Regions from separate parts of the Kitasatospora sp. NPDC001175 genome, predicted to be linked through region 2. Evidence: riboswitches for the same ligand, from Rfam matches in the RefSeq annotation. Region 2 holds a riboswitch; each other region holds the start of a gene.
What was found. A riboswitch is a leader RNA that binds a small molecule or an ion and turns the genes downstream of it on or off. The one in region 2 is predicted to bind cyclic di-AMP.

Region 1: another riboswitch for cyclic di-AMP. It lies ahead of ACWDAK_RS36770 (C40 family peptidase); the one in region 2 lies ahead of ACWDAK_RS37380 (CAP domain-containing protein).
Region 3: another riboswitch for cyclic di-AMP. It lies ahead of ACWDAK_RS14840 (transglycosylase family protein); the one in region 2 lies ahead of ACWDAK_RS37380 (CAP domain-containing protein).

The regions. Positions count from the first base shown of each region.
Region 1 covers NZ_JBSFJU010000094.1:4,303-9,308, reverse strand. The annotation lists gene ACWDAK_RS36780 (NYN domain-containing protein) at 1-1,051, shown strand, start outside; gene ACWDAK_RS36775 (C40 family peptidase) at 1,277-2,302, shown strand; cyclic di-AMP (ydaO/yuaA leader) riboswitch at 2,607-2,769, shown strand; gene ACWDAK_RS36770 (C40 family peptidase) at 2,831-3,886, shown strand; gene ACWDAK_RS36765 (C40 family peptidase) at 4,079-5,006, shown strand, end outside.
Region 2 covers NZ_JBSFJU010000100.1:10,081-15,086, forward strand. The annotation lists gene ACWDAK_RS37375 (NAD(P)/FAD-dependent oxidoreductase) at 1-165, opposite strand, end outside; gene ACWDAK_RS37380 (CAP domain-containing protein) at 649-1,572, opposite strand; cyclic di-AMP (ydaO/yuaA leader) riboswitch at 1,575-1,707, opposite strand; gene ACWDAK_RS37385 (DsbA family protein) at 2,011-2,652, opposite strand; gene pdxR (MocR-like pyridoxine biosynthesis transcription factor PdxR) at 2,755-4,188, shown strand; gene ACWDAK_RS37395 (PadR family transcriptional regulator) at 4,607-4,906, shown strand.
Region 3 covers NZ_JBSFJU010000016.1:117,342-122,347, reverse strand. The annotation lists gene ACWDAK_RS14845 (cytochrome P450 family protein) at 1-640, shown strand, start outside; cyclic di-AMP (ydaO/yuaA leader) riboswitch at 955-1,135, shown strand; gene ACWDAK_RS14840 (transglycosylase family protein) at 1,140-1,985, shown strand; gene eno (phosphopyruvate hydratase) at 2,219-3,505, shown strand; gene ACWDAK_RS14830 (FtsB family cell division protein) at 3,664-4,143, shown strand; partial or broken gene ACWDAK_RS14825 (DUF501 domain-containing protein) at 4,157-4,666, shown strand; gene ACWDAK_RS14820 (Ppx/GppA phosphatase family protein) at 4,789-5,006, shown strand, end outside.

The sequences.
Region 1 (5,006 bases), on a different contig from region 2:
GAGCGTGCCCGGCGCCGCCGACCCGATGGATGTCGCCGCCGCCGCGTATCTGCTGCGGCCGGCGGGCTGGGTGAGGCTGGTGGCCGAAGCCGGGGAGCAGGTGGAGCGGGCGGGCGCCGAGGGGGCCGCGGCGGAGGCCGCCCGGTTCGTGGAGAAGCTCCAGGAGGAGCTGGCCGAGGTACGGGCCCAGGGGCGGGCCGATCTGGACCGCCAGCGGGCCGACGCGGAGGGCGTCCGCAGGGAGGCGGAGTCGCTGCGCAAGCGGGTGCGCAGCCTGGAGAGCGACACCCGGCGGGCGCAGGCCGAGACACGCAAGATGCAGCTGGAGCTGGATGCGGCCCGGGCCGCCGCCGCCGCCGAGCGCAGCGCGGCGGAGGGTGAGGCACGGCGGCTGCGGCACCGGATCGCCGAGCTGGAGACGGCGGTTGAGGCCGGTCGCCGCTCGGCCAGGGAGGGGCGCAGCGTCGAGGACATGCGGTTGCGGCTGCTGCTGGACACCGTGCTGCACTCGGCGCAGGGTCTGCAGCGCGAGCTGGCGCTGCCGGTCTCGCAGATCCGTCCGGCCGATCTGGTGGACGCGGTGGTGCCCGGCTCGGCCTCGCCCAACGACGTGGCCCGGCGCGGGCTGGCGGAGGACGACCCGGCGCTGCTGGACCAGTTGCTGGCGATCCCTCAGGTGCACCTGGTGGTGGACGGCTACAACGTCACCAAGACCGGCTACCCGACGCTGCCGCTGGAGCAGCAGCGGATCCGGCTGCTCGGCGGGCTGGCGATGTTGGCGCAGCGGACCCAGGCGGAGGTCACCTGTGTGTTCGACGGGCAGGACCTCGACGTGCCGGTGATGATGGCGCCTCCGCGCGGCGTCCGGGTGCGGTTCAGCCGGACCGGGGAGACGGCGGACGAGCTGATCCGGCGTCTGGTCCGGGCCGAGCCGAAGGGGCGTCCGGTGGTGGTGGTCTCCGCCGACAAGGAGATCGCCGACGGGGTGCGGAACGCGGGGGCGCGCCCGGTGTCGTCCGTGTTGCTGCTGAACCGGCTGTCCCGGTCCTGACCAGGAAGTCTGCCCTTCCGGTGGCCCTGTAGGGTCCGGCGTTCACGACAGTCCGGACATTCCCGGCAATATGTGACGGTCCGGTGAATTCCGTGCGGGGGCTGGGGGTTGGCACCGGCGAGGGAGTGGCGCGAATCCGTCATCTTCACTAGGGTCTGGCGTCAAACCTATTTTCCGGAATTCCGCCCGAACGGACGGAGCCAGCAGGAAGAAGGAGCTAGTCCCTTGGCCAGCCACCGCCGTCCCAAGCAGCCGAGCCGCGCACGGGTGTCCGTGCTGACCGCTGCGGCGGCGACCGCGGTCGCCCTGTCGGCCAACGCGAGTGCCCACGCGGCGCCCGCCCAGCCGAGCAAGGACGAGGTCAAGGTTCAGATCGACCAGCTGAACACCGAGCAGGAGCAGGCGGCCGAGAAGTACGACGGCGCCCAGGAGCGGGCCGACCAGCTGCGCAAGCAGGCCGACCAGCTCCAGGACCAGGTCGCCCGCGGCCAGGAGCAGCTGACGCAGCTGCAGACCAGCCTGTCGGCGGTGGCCGGCGACCAGTACCGCTCGGGCGGCATCGACCCGTCCGTGACCCTGATGCTCTCGTCCAACCCGGACGGCTACCTGGAGCAGGCGTCCAGCGCCCAGCAGATCAACCAGACCGAGGCCGACATCCTGAAGGCGCTGAAGGCGCAGCAGGCCCGGCTGGACCAGCAGAAGCAGGAGGCGGCCGCCGTCCTCGCCGAGCTGGACCGCAACACCCAGGAGCTGAACGACGCCAAGGCCCAGGTGCAGCAGAAGCTGCAGGAGGCCAAGAGCCTGCTGAACTCGCTCACCGCGCAGGAGCGGGCCGCCGTCGAGGCGGCCGACCGCGCCTCGCGCGGCGACGCCCGGGCCGACCTCGGCGACCTGCCGAGCGCGGGCGGCTACGCCGGTGTCGCGGTGTCCGCGGCGCTGAGCATGCGCGGGCATGACTACCAGTGGGGCTCGGCGGGGCCGAGCACCTTCGACTGCTCGGGTCTGATGCAGTGGTCGTACGCACGGGCGGGTGTCTCGCTGCCGCGTACCTCGGAGGAGCAGATGGGGGTCGGTGCCCGGGTGCCCTCGCTGGCCCAGGCGCAGCCGGGTGACCTGGTCATCTACGAAGGCGGGGGCCATGTCGGGATGTACATCGGCAACGGCATGGTGGTGCACGCCCCGCACACCGGTGACGTGGTGCGGACGATGAAGGCGGACGCGATGGCGATCGTCACCATCCGCCGGGTCTGACGCCACCGCGAGTCCGGCTTCCCGGCCCGCCGAATTCGTCCTGCGACGCAGGGCGCTTCGGCGGGCCGTTTTCGTGAAAGGCTGTCAGCCGTCGGTATCCGAGCTGTCACGCACGGTCGGTTCACAAATGAACTTGGCATTGACTCAGAATTTTTTCTGACAAGGATTTGAACGGATCACGGTTTCGTTACTAGGGTCAGGACCTGAACCACCGCACAGTCGATCACCCAGCCAGGGTGGCGGCGGTGGTTACCGCCGAGTCCGAGAGGCAGTAGGGGCAGTTCAACTGCCCACGGGGAAGCCCCTGTTGGGGTTGCTGCGGATCGGAGCCGGGGAACCACGTTCCTCGGGGTGAATCGGCGCCAGGCCGGCCGGCCGTCGGGGACGCGGGCCGGTGAGGCGTCGTAGGGCATGTCTTCCAGCCCGAACCCGTCAGCTCACCCGGTAGGCGGACGTAGGAAGAAGGAGTCCGCCTTCGTGGCGTCCCATCGTCGCCCCAAGCCCGCAAGCCGTGTCCGCGTGTCGATCATGACGGCGACAGCCGCGACCGCGGTGGCCATCTCCTCCCAGGTCGGTGCGCACGCCGACCCGAAGCCGACCCTGGATGAAGTCAAGACCCAGGTCGATCAGCTCAACGACCAGGCCGAGGTCGCCAGCGAGAAGTACGACGCGGCCAACGAGAAGCAGCAGGAACTGCAGAAGCAGGTCAACGACCTGCAGGACCAGGTGGCGCGCCAGCAGCAGCAGGTGAGCACCGTTCAGGGCGAGCTCGGCGCCGTCGCCGCCGAGCAGTACCGCAACGGCGGTATATCCCCGACCGTGCAGCTGATGCTCTCCAGCAGCCCGGACTCCTTCCTCAGCCAGGCCGACTCGCTCAACCAGCTCGGCGCCTCCCAGGCCGACGCGCTGAAGCTGCTCAAGGCCGACCAGGAGAAGCTGGACCAGCAGAAGGCCGAGGCCCAGCAGAAACTGGGCGAGCTGGACGCCACCACCCAGGACCTCAAGGCCCAGAAGGACGACGTCCAGGCGAAGCTGGCGAAGGCCCGGGAGCTGCTCGACTCGCTGACCCAGCAGCAGCGCGAGCAGCTGGCTCAGGCCCAGGCCGCCGCGGACGCCGCCGCCCGCGCCTCCCGTGACCAGAACCGCACCGACCTCGGCGGCAGCGGTGGCGGTGGCACCAGCACCGGCGGTGGCGGTGGCGGTGGCGGCACGGTCCACGTGCCGGCGTCGGGCTCGTACGCCGCCCGCGCGCTCGCCTATGCCGAGAGCCAGATCGGCAAGCCCTACCAGTGGGGTGCCGAGGGTCCGAGCTCCTTCGACTGCTCGGGTCTGATGGAGTGGTCCTACGCGCAGGCCGGCGTCTCGATCCCGCGCACCTCGCAGGAGCAGGCGTCGGCCGGCACCAACATCGGCACCGACATCTCCAGGGCCCAGCCCGGTGACCTGGTCATCTTCTACAACGACATGCACCACGTCGGCATGTACGCGGGCGACGGCCAGGTCGTCCACGCCCCGCGTACCGGCGAGAACGTCAAGTACATGCCGGCCACCGTTCTGCCGATCGCGGCCATCATCCGCGTCTGACCTCTTCGCGGTTCCGTCCGCAGGCCCGGCCCCGTCTCCGAGGGGCCGGGCCTGCGGCGTTCCCGGACTCGTCGAGCTAATGTCCGATTAGTGGTCAAATATTCGGTGTTGCAAGGGTTTGGACTAGATCCTCCGGACTCGCTAACGTCTGCCCCCGGACGTTAGCCGAGGACGAATGGAGCAGCCGCCCCGATGTCGATGCACCGCCGTTCCCCCCTGCAGGGCACGCAGCGGCTGGCCCGCGCCCTGGCGCTCACGGCAGCGGCCACCACTGCACTCGGCATGACGCTCGGCGGGCCGGCCCAGGCGGCCCCGGGCGCACCGGGGGAGCCGCCGTCCAAGCAGGAGGTCAGGGCTCAGGTCGACCAGCTGTACGAGGAGGCCGACCGGGCGGCGGAGCGGTTCAACGCCGCCCAGGAGTACCAGAAGCGTCTGCAGAGCGAGGCCGACGGCCTGCAGGGCCAGGTCGCCGCCGCGCAGGACGAGCTGAACCGGCTTCGCGGCGATCTCAATGCGGTGGCCGCCGCCCAGTACCGGGCCGGCGGCATCGACCCGGCCGTCGCACTGATGCTGGACACCGATCCCGCCGGGTACCTCGCCCGGGCCCGCAGCCTCAACCAGGCCGCCGAGCGGCAGAGCGCCACCGTCCGGCAGGTGATCGACCGGCAGCTCAGGCTCGACCAGCGCCGTGCCGAGACCAGCGCCAAGCTCGCCGAGCTGGAGGAGGCCCGCCGTACCCTGGCGGAGAGCAAGCAGCAGATCCAGCAGCGGCTCGACCAGGCCCAGCGGCTGCTCAACACCCTCGGAGCGGCGGAGCGGGCCGGGATGGCCCTGGAGGACGCCAAGGAGGCGGAGCAGCGCGCCACCCGCGGCACCGACCGGCTCGACCTCGGCGACCTGCCCGCCCCCTCCGACCGTGCCGCCGCCGCGCTGGCCGCCGCCACCTCCCGGATCGGCTCGCCCTACGTGTACGGATCGGCGGGCCCGTATGCCTTCGACTGCTCGGGTCTGATGTACTGGAGCTGGCGGCAGGCCGGAGTGACCCTGCCGCGCACCTCGCAGGCGCAGATGTACGCGGGGCGGCGAGTGAGCCTGAGCGAGGCACGACCGGGAGACCTGG
Region 2 (5,006 bases):
CGCCTGCCGGGCCTGCGGGACTCCCCCGGCGAACTCGGCCTTGCCCGGCCGACGGTCGCGCTCCACCACGGTCACCCGCCAGCCCGCCTCGGCGAGGACCCAGGCGTGCAGCAGTCCGGCCAGGCTGCCTCCCAGCACAGCGGCTCTGCCAACCGGTAGCGGCATCTCGATTCCCCCTTCGGCCGGCGGAGCTCACGGCGTCGAGCCCCACGCTGTTCAGCGGGTGGTGCGGTGCGGATCGCGCGGCGCGAGCGGTGCAAGCGGCGCCCGCGCACGGCGGGGTGGTGCAGTGCGCGGCGGCGCGGCTCGGCGTGCGGTGGTACTGGACGGCGGACGTACGGCGTGAGTGGGCGCGCAGCGCACGCGGGGAGCGTACGAGCACGAACCGGATGCATTCTGCCCACCCGGGCCGGGCCGCTAACCACCCCCTCGCACTGAAATGACGGTACATCGACAAATATTTGAGGAAATATCCCCACTTGGCTATCGGGGTCGTCGCCGAGGGGCCGGCGACCGCCGACCCGCCCGACCGTGCGAGGTTCCGCCGTGCGCGCTCCGCCCCACGGGCCTGGCGCCCGCGAGGCGGAGGCGCCCGACCCGCCCCCCGGGGGGGCGGGTCGACCTCGGCCTACGTCCTTGACGGACGGGTCAGTTGGAGAAGTCCTGGGTGAGCCAGACGGTTCCACTGGCATCCCGGTAGACGGCGATGCCGATGTGGGTGAACTCGCTGCTGAGGATGTTCTTGCGGTGGCCGTCGTCCGGCGGCGTCTCGTTCAGCATGTCCTGGGTCAGACTGACCGCCATTGCGGCGATGTCCTGGGCCGAGGTGGAGACCCCGTTGCCGTAGCCTATGTTCTCCCCGACGGCGTTCCACTGGACGCCCGCGGCCGTCACCCGTGCACCCAACTCGGCCTCGCCCGGGCACTGGTGGGACATGCCGCAGCCGCCGGCCATCGTCTGGTTGTGGGCCTCGGAGCTGCTGGTCAGCCCTGCCGTGATGGTGTAGGCCGGCAGACCCTGGGCGGCCCGCGCCTGGTTGATCAGGCCGAGCACCTGCTGCACGGCGTCCGAGCTCGAACCGGTCTGCGCGGCCGGGGTGGTGGCCGCGGGGGCGGGGGCGTGCGTGGCCGGGGCGGACGGAGAGGCGGCCGGGGACGACGGCGCGGACGTGTGCGACGCCGGGGCCGAAGTCGGAGCGGAGGGCCGCACGGAGTGGGAGCCCTGGGACTCGCCGCCTGGGCGCGCGGTCGCGGATTCCGAGGCGTGGGAGGCCGGGGCGGACGGCGACGGCGAGGCGTGCGAGGCTTCGGCCGAGGCCGGAGCGGAGGGCCGCGCGGCGTGCGGGCCGGCCTGGTGGTGGTGCTGATCGGAGTCGTTCTGGTGCCGGTACTGGTGGTGCTCCTGCCACCCGGCATGGCTCGCGTAGGTGTGGGAGCCGGGCGCGGCGGAGGCTCCGCTCGCGCTCAGCAGCGGCAGCATGAGGCCGGCGCCGGCGATCCCGGCGGTGGCGGCCAGCCGCGGGGTGTGCCTCCGGCGCGCGCGGCGATGCCGGCCGGTACCTGAAGTCAGCATGGGGCGTCCCTCTGCGACGCCTGCGAGGTGAGCTGTCGGGTTCGGGCCGTGAGGTAGCCCGGCCGCACACGGCGGCTTCACCCCTAGCCGCGCTCGTCTCGCCCGCGAACGGGTCGAGCAGGGCGCGGCAAACTACCTGGTTCCCCCGCTCCTGCCCGGTGCACTGCTCGACGTCCGGCCGACCGGTGGACAGGACTCGGCGTCCCGGCGGCAGGGTCCGCAGGTGCGAACAGCCTGAACGCTAGGCAGATCGACCCGGAAGACACAAGTTCGTATCATGCGCATCACATGGACATCCAGTGAAGATCTGATGGATTGCCATATTCACTGACACAATGCTGCATAAGTGCCCTAATCGGACAAATCTCTCGACTGTCCATGGCGGTCACGGCGGCCACCGCCCCCCCCGGGGGGGGCGGACGAGGCGGCCGGCGCGCGTCAGTCGACGATCGGCCCGCATGTGCGGCCGCGCTTGAGTTCGAAGAACCCCTCGGCCTCCGTGACGAGCAGTATGCCGTCCCACAGCCGCCCGGCCGCCTCACCGCGGGGGATCGGGCTCACCACCGGACCGAAGAACGCATTGACCGAGCCGTCGGGACCGGCGATGTGGATCGCGGGCACGCCGAGGTCCTCGCCGATGGGGTCGAGGGCCGCCCGGTTGCCGGCCAGCAGGACCGGGTCGAGCCCGGCGTCGTCGGCGGCGTCGGCGAGTCCGGCGGGCAGGCCCGCCTCCTCCAGCGCGGCCAGGTACAGCTCTCGGCCGATGGGGGCCTTCTCGAGGTGGATCCGGTTGCCGAGGGCGGTGTACAGGTCCCGCAGCACCTCGCTGCCGTGCGCGCGTTCGGCGGCCAGCACCACCCTGGCCGGGCCCCGCCGTTCGGCGAGCCACTGGCGGTACCAGTCGTCCACCTCGCGGCCGTCGTTGTGCGCGGCGAGGCCGAACACCCGGAACCGGCTGCGGACCTGACGGACCTGCTCCACCTCCAGCAGCCAGCGCGAGCCGATCCACGCCCACGGGCACACCGGGTCGAACCACATGTCCACGGCCGTCGTCTCAACGGTCGTCTCGACAGTCGTCATGTACGAATCTCCTGCTCCTTGAGTGTCCGAGGAGACGCTACGTGACCAACTGGCCTTGGCTAAGCTCCAATTCGGATCGATCTGATTGGGCCAATTGTGGATGTGCATGTCACCCTCGGCGGACGGGGCGACCGGGCCGCCCGGATCTACCGGCAGCTGCTGGACGCGGTGCTGGACGGACGGCTGCGCCCCGGCGAACGGCTGCCGCCCAGCCGGGAGCTGGCCCGCCGGCTCGGAGTGTCCCGCAACACCGTGGCCTCGGCCTACGAGCGGCTGGCCGCGGAGGGCTTCCTCCAGGGCCGGGCGGGGTCGGGCACCTTCGTGTCCGGGCAGTCCGTCGGCACGCTGGCCGCCCGCCGTGCGCCGGCCGGCCCCGGGGCACAGCCGAGGCGGGTCTGGCAGTCCGTGCCGGCCGCCCGGGGGCAATCCCCGGAACCCACCTACGACTTCCGCGTGGGCACGCCCGACGGGCGACTGTTCCCCTTCCGGACCTGGCGGCGGCTGATCACCGACGAGCTGCGGCCGAGCGGGCTCGGCCGGGCCGACTACGGGCCGCCCGAGGGCCACGCCGACCTGCGCGCGGCCATCGCCCGCCATGTCGGCCTCTCCCGCTCGGTTCGGGCCACGGCCGAGGACGTCCTGGTGACCCAGGGGGCGCAGCAGGCACTGGACCTCGTCGGCCGGGTGGTGATCGAGCCCGGGGACTGCGTGGCCGTCGAGGACCCGGGCTACCCGCCGGCGCGGCTGCTGTTCGGCTCACTGGGCGCGCGGGTGGTCGGCGTACCGGTGGACACCGAGGGGCTGATGGTGGACGCCCTCCCCCGAGAGGCCCGACTGGTCTACACCACTCCCTCGCACCAGTTCCCACTGGGGACCCCGATGTCGCTGGCCCGCCGCGCCGCCCTGCTGGACTGGGCCGAACGGCACGACGCGGTGGTCGTCGAGGACGACTACGACAGCGAGTTCCGCTTCACCGGGCGGCCGTTGGAGCCCCTGCAGAGCCTGGACCCCGGCGGCCGGGTGGTCTACGTGGGCTCCTACTCCAAGACCCTGCTGCCCGCGCTGCGCCTCGGCTTCCTGGTCGCCCCGGCCTCGCTGCAAGCGGCGCTGCACAGTGCCAAGCAGCTGTCCGACTGGCACGGCGACCCGGTCGCCCAGGCGGCACTGGCCCGCTTCATCGACGAGGGCCTGCTGGCACGGCACATCCGCCGAGCCGGCCGGGAGTACGCCGCCCGCCACGCGCTGCTCACCACCACTCTGGCCCGGGACTTCGCCCCCTGGCTGGAGCCGGTGCCCTCGGCCGCCGGACTGCACGTCTGCGCGCGGACCGCTCCCGGCGTGGACCTCGGACCGGTGCTCGCCTCCGCGCGGCGGGCGGGGGTCGCGGTGAACACCGTCGCCGACTTCAGCGCCGGGGAACCGACCCGGCCTGGGCTGGTGTTCGGCTTCGGCGCGATCGACCGGGACCGGATCGCCGAGGGTCTGCAGCGCCTGCGGCAGGGCCTCCCCGCCGCCGCCCCGCCCATCCCGCACTGAACGGGCGGGGCGGGCTCGTCCACCCCGCTCGTGGTCAACCCCCGCTCCGGAGACCGGGATTGAGGCCGCCAGCCCCGCCGTGACGGCGAAGCCCCCGGCGAGGGCGGCCGAGGCGGCGAAGACCCGCCGGACCGTCAGGTCGACCTGCTCGACCCGGCTCGGGGCCGTGCGGATACCGTCCGGGGTCCGTTCCGGGCGGATCCCGTCGGCCTGGAGCAGTGCCACCAGCCGGCGCGTCGCATCGGCGCCCCCGCCCGGATCCGCAGCGCGGCCGGTCCGACGAAGGAGGTGAAGGGGCCGCCGTGTCACGCATGACGGCAGAGTACACGGCGCGTACTACTTGCCACGTACTACCTGGCGCGTAGTACCAGGCGCGTAGTAGCGTGGCGCCGGAGGGCAAGGAAAGGAGGCGCGGCGGATGCAGGCGAACGACGCCCAGACGCTGGTGCTGTGCGTGCTGGCCGACGGACCGCTGCACGGCTACGCCATCAACACGGCGATCGAGGAACTGGTCGGGGAGCGGCTGGGGCCCGGGAGTCTCTACGGGGCACTTGCCCGCCTGGAGGCCAAGGAGCTGATCGAGGCCGCTGAGGAGCAGGGGCGCCAGCGGCCCGTCCGGCTGACGCGCAAGGGCCGCCAGGTACTGGAGCACGAGCTGCGTTCCATGGCGAAGGTCGCCTCGGTGGGGCTGCGGAGCCTCGGGGTGAGCCCGGCGTGAGCCCTCACCACGGCCCGGTCCGCCGCTGCCCCGGCGCGTTCCGGGGCCGCCGGGACCGCCAGGCCCCGGGAACGGGCAGCGCCCTCGGCCGTCGCGGCCG
Region 3 (5,006 bases), on a different contig from region 2:
CCACCGCAAGCGGGCCGACCTCGGGGACGACCTGATCTCCGGCCTGATCCGGGCCAGTGACCACGGCGAGCACCTCACCGAGAACGAGGCCGCCGCGATGGCCTTCATCCTTCTCTTCGCCGGCTTCGAGACCACCGTCAACCTGATCGGCAACGGTCTGTACGCGCTGCTGCGCAACCCGGGGCAGCGCGCGCTGCTGCAGGAGTCCGTGGCACGCGGCGAGAAGGAGCTGCTGGCCACCGGGGTGGAGGAACTGCTGCGCTACGACGGGCCGGTGGAGCTGGCCACCTGGCGGTTCGCGACCAGTCCGCTGACCATCGGCGGGGTGGAGATCCCGGTCGGCGACCCGGTGCTGGTGGTGCTGGCGGCCGCGGACCGCGACCCGGCCAGGTTCGCCGCGCAGAACACGCTCGATCTGGCCCGGAAGGACAACCCGCACCTGGGTTTCGGCCACGGAATCCACTACTGCATCGGCGCTCCGCTGGCCCGGCTGGAAGGCCAGATCGCGCTGGCGACCCTGCTGACCCGGCTGCCCGACCTGACCCTTGCCGCCGAAGGCGCCGAACTGCGCTGGCGCGGCGGTCTGATCATGCGTGGCCTGCGCGAACTCCCGGTTTCCTTTACCGCGCGACAGGGCTGATCTTCCCCGTAATCCAGAAGTCATTCTCGGGATTTCGGTGAGATGTGCCACATGGTCCGCGCCGCCTTCCGGACACCCGGCGAACCGGGCGTGTCGAGCTGACGGCGTGTCGGGCTTGTCCCCGTTTGTCGATCTCTGAATGCGCATCAAACCGGACAAAGTCACATCGTTTGTGGGCGCATATAAACACAGCGTAATTCTCGTGTGATGTACGGGATATGAGCTTGTGATTGGTGTGACGGTATGCGTAGTCTCCGATGAGTTCGCAGCTGCGAACCCCGTTGCGTGGAACGCCAAACCTTGCCCATCACGCCTCGGGACACCGACCAGAACCCTTGGGCAAGGGCGGGGGACCCAGGTTTCGTCGCCGTTCCCACGGCTTGGGGTGAAGCCGCGTCGGCAGGGCAGGAAGCGTTCCTGTCCCGCTCGCCGCGGCCGGGCCAACCTCCCGGTCCGAACCCGACAGCTCACCTCGCAGGCGTGCGGAGAGGACACCTTCATGCTGTTCACCGGTTCGGGCCGTCATCGTCGCAAGACCCAGGCCGAGAAGGCCATCGCCGCTGCCGGTGTGGCCGGCGTCGGTCTAGCGCTGCCGCTGCTCACCGCCACCGGCGCACACGCCGCCTCCGTGTCGGCCTGGGACAAGGTCGCCGACTGCGAGAGCGGCGGCGACTGGAGCATCAACACCGGCAATGGCTTCTACGGCGGACTCCAGTTCACCTCCAGCACCTGGAAGGCCTACGGCGGCGGCCAGTACGCGGGCCAGGCCAACCAGGCGAGCAAGGGCCAGCAGATCGCGATCGCCGAGAAGGTCCTCGCCTCGCAGGGTCCCGGCGCCTGGCCGGTCTGCTCCGTCAAGGCAGGTCTGTCCAGGGGCGGTTCGGCCGCCGACGTGGACACCAGCAGCCACACCCGCAGCTCCGGCTCGGGCTCCTCGGGCAGCAAGAGCAGCACCAAGAGCTACAAGAGCCAGTCCTCCCAGGACTCTTCGCGCACGGTTGCCACTCCGTCCTTCCCGGGCAAGGCCGGTTACGACGCCGAGTCGGGCAAGTACTGGTACCAGAAGAGCGGCGGCTGGTACTGGACCAGCCACCAGAGCATCTACGAGCAGTTCGCGGGCGGCGCCGCCGAGAAGGCCCCGGCGCAGAGCCCGGTGTCCGCCGCGGCCACCACGCAGAGCGCCGCCACCGGCGACTACACCGTCAAGGAGGGTGACACCCTGTCGGGCATCGCCCAGGCCCAGCACCTCTCCGGTGGCTGGCAGCACCTCTACGACGTCAACCGCGCCACCATCGGCGGCAACGCCAACCTGATCCTCCCCGGTCAGGTGCTCAAGCTGGGCTGACCCCAGGTGGCATGAGGGGCCGTTTCCGCCGCGTCGCGGAAACGGCCCCACTTGTCGCGCTTGTGGTCATTCAGGTGAACTACCGGCTGGTAGAGCGGCCACACGCTGAGACGGAGCCAAGGGCAGCGTGGCCCGGAGGCCCGGTGCGGTTAGGCTCTGGTCGTAACGACTCCGCAATCGTCCGCAGACTGCACCCCCTGTCCGTAGGACCTGCTTCCGCTAGGAGATGCCTCGTGCCGTCCATTGATGTCGTCGTAGCCCGTGAGATTCTCGACTCGCGCGGCAACCCCACGGTCGAGGTCGAGGTCGGCCTCGACGACGGCAGCACCGGTCGTGCCGCTGTCCCGTCCGGCGCCTCCACCGGCGCCTTCGAGGCCCTGGAGCTTCGTGACGGCGACAAGAACCGCTACTTCGGCAAGGGCGTGGAGAAGGCCGTCCTCGCCGTCATCGAGCAGATCGGCCCGGAGCTGGTCGGCTACGACGCCACCGAGCAGCGCCTGATCGACCAGGCCATGCTCGACCTGGACGCCACCCCGGACAAGTCCTCGCTCGGTGCCAACGCGATCCTGGGCGTCTCCCTCGCCGTGGCGCACGCCGCCTCCGAGGCCAGCGACCTGCCGCTGTTCCGCTACCTCGGCGGCCCGAACGCGCACGTGCTGCCGGTTCCGATGATGAACATCCTCAACGGCGGTTCGCACGCCGACTCCAACGTCGACATCCAGGAGTTCATGATCGCGCCGATCGGCGCCGAGTCGTTCTCCGAGGCCGTCCGCTGGGGCGTCGAGGTCTACCACACCCTCAAGGCCGTGCTGAAGGAGCGCGGCCTGTCCACCGGCCTGGGCGACGAGGGCGGCTTCGCCCCGAACCTGGACTCCAACCGCGAGGCCCTGGACCTCATCACCGAGGCCATCAAGAAGGCCGGCTACACCCCGGGCAAGGACATCGCCCTGGCCCTGGACGTCGCCGCCACCGAGTTCTACAAGGACGGCGCCTACCAGTTCGAGGGCAAGGCGCTCTCCTCCGCCGAGCTGATCGACTACTACGCCGACCTGGTCGCCAACTACCCGCTGGTCTCCATCGAGGACCCGCTGAACGAGGAGGACTGGGACGGCTGGAAGGCGATGACCGACAAGCTGGGCGACAAGGTGCAGCTGGTCGGTGACGACCTGTTCGTCACCAACCCGGCCCGCCTGGCCAAGGGCATCGAGACCGGCACCGCCAACGCACTGCTGGTGAAGGTCAACCAGATCGGTTCGCTGACCGAGACCCTGGACGCCGTCGAGCTGGCCCAGCGCAACGGCTACCGCTGCATGATGTCGCACCGCTCCGGTGAGACCGAGGACGTCACCATCGCCGACCTGGCCGTCGCCACCAACTGCGGCCAGATCAAGACCGGTGCCCCGGCCCGCTCCGAGCGCGTCGCCAAGTACAACCAGCTGCTGCGCATCGAGGAGATCCTCGACGACGCCGCCGAGTACGCGGGTCGCTCGGCCTTCCCGCGCTTCCGCGCCGCGGAGTAGTAAGCACAGTGCGTACGAGGGCTGGTCAGCACGACGGCTGACACCTGCGTCCGACCGGATGAGGTCTGACACGGATGGCTCGTGATCGGTGCCCCGCCGCCCGACCCCGTAGGGTTGGGCGGCGGGGCACCGGCGCGCGGGGCCGACGGGAGGGGTACATGGCGAGGTGGAAGATCCCCGGGATCGCCGGGCGGCCGCGGTTCACCAGCAGGGCCACGGTGCTCGTCCTGGTGCTCTGCTCGCTGGTGGCGATCCTCGCGTACCCCACCCGCCAGTTCATCGCGCAGCGCTCGGAGATCAGCGCGCAGCGCGCCAAGGCCGAGCGCGCCACCCAGCAGGTCGAGCAACTCCGCAAGGAGCGGGCCCGCTGGCAGGACCCGGAGTACGTGAAGGCGCAGGCCCGCGAGCGGCTGCACTACGCGCTGCCGGGTGAGACGCCGTTCGTGTCGGTCGACCCGAGTCCGCCCGCCACCGCACAGCCCGCACCGGGCGCGGTGGCAGCCGGCCCGGCCGCCAGGTCCGCCGTGCCCTGGTACACCAATGTCTGGGACTCGGTCGCGCTGGCCGACGCACCCGCCGCGGCCGGCGCCGCTCCCGGCGCCGCCCCGTCCACTGCCCCCGTACCCGCCACCCGCTAGAGACAGCACCCCCATGACCTCTGAGAACCCTCCCGTTTCCGACACCGACATCGCCGCCATCGCGGCCCAGCTGGGCCGAGTGCCGCGCGGTCTGCGCGCGGTCGCGCACCGCTGCCCCTGCGGCAACCCGGACGTGGTCGAGACGGCACCCCGGCTGCCGGACGGCACGCCCTTCCCGACCCTGTACTACCTGACCTGCCCCAAGGCCGCTTCGCTGATCGGGACCCTGGAGGCGGACGGTGTGATGAAGGAGCAGACCGCCCGGCTCGCCGAGGACCCGGAGCTGGCCGCCGCCTACCGACACGCCCACGAGGACTACATCGCCCGCCGGGACGCCATCGAGGTGCTCGAGGGTTTCCCGAGCGCCGGCGGAATGCCGGACCGGGTGAAGTGCCTGCACGTGCTGGTCGGCCACTCGCTGGCGGCCGGGCCCGGCGTCAACCCGCTCGGCGACGAGGCGCTCGGCATGCTGGAGGACTGGTGGGCCAAGGGCCCGTGCGTGAGCGCGGCCGAACTCGCCGAGAGCGCGGCCGAGGTGGCCGAGCAGCGGGCCAGGGCCGAGGACCACGCCGCCGTCATCGCCGCCAAGGAGCAGAAGACCGTCGAGCGCGCCGCGAAGAAGCGCAAGGCAGAGGAGGAGAGCGAATGACCGCCACCCGGGTCGCCGCGATCGACTGCGGCACCAACTCGATCCGTCTGCTGATCGCCGACCTCGACCCCGAGACCGGCGCGATCGCCGACCGCGACCGGCGGATGATCATCAACCGGCTCGGCCAGGGCGTGGACAAGACCCGCCGGCTGGCGCCCGAGGCGCTGGAGCGCACCTTCGCCGCCTGCCGCGAGTACGCGGCGGTCATCGCCGA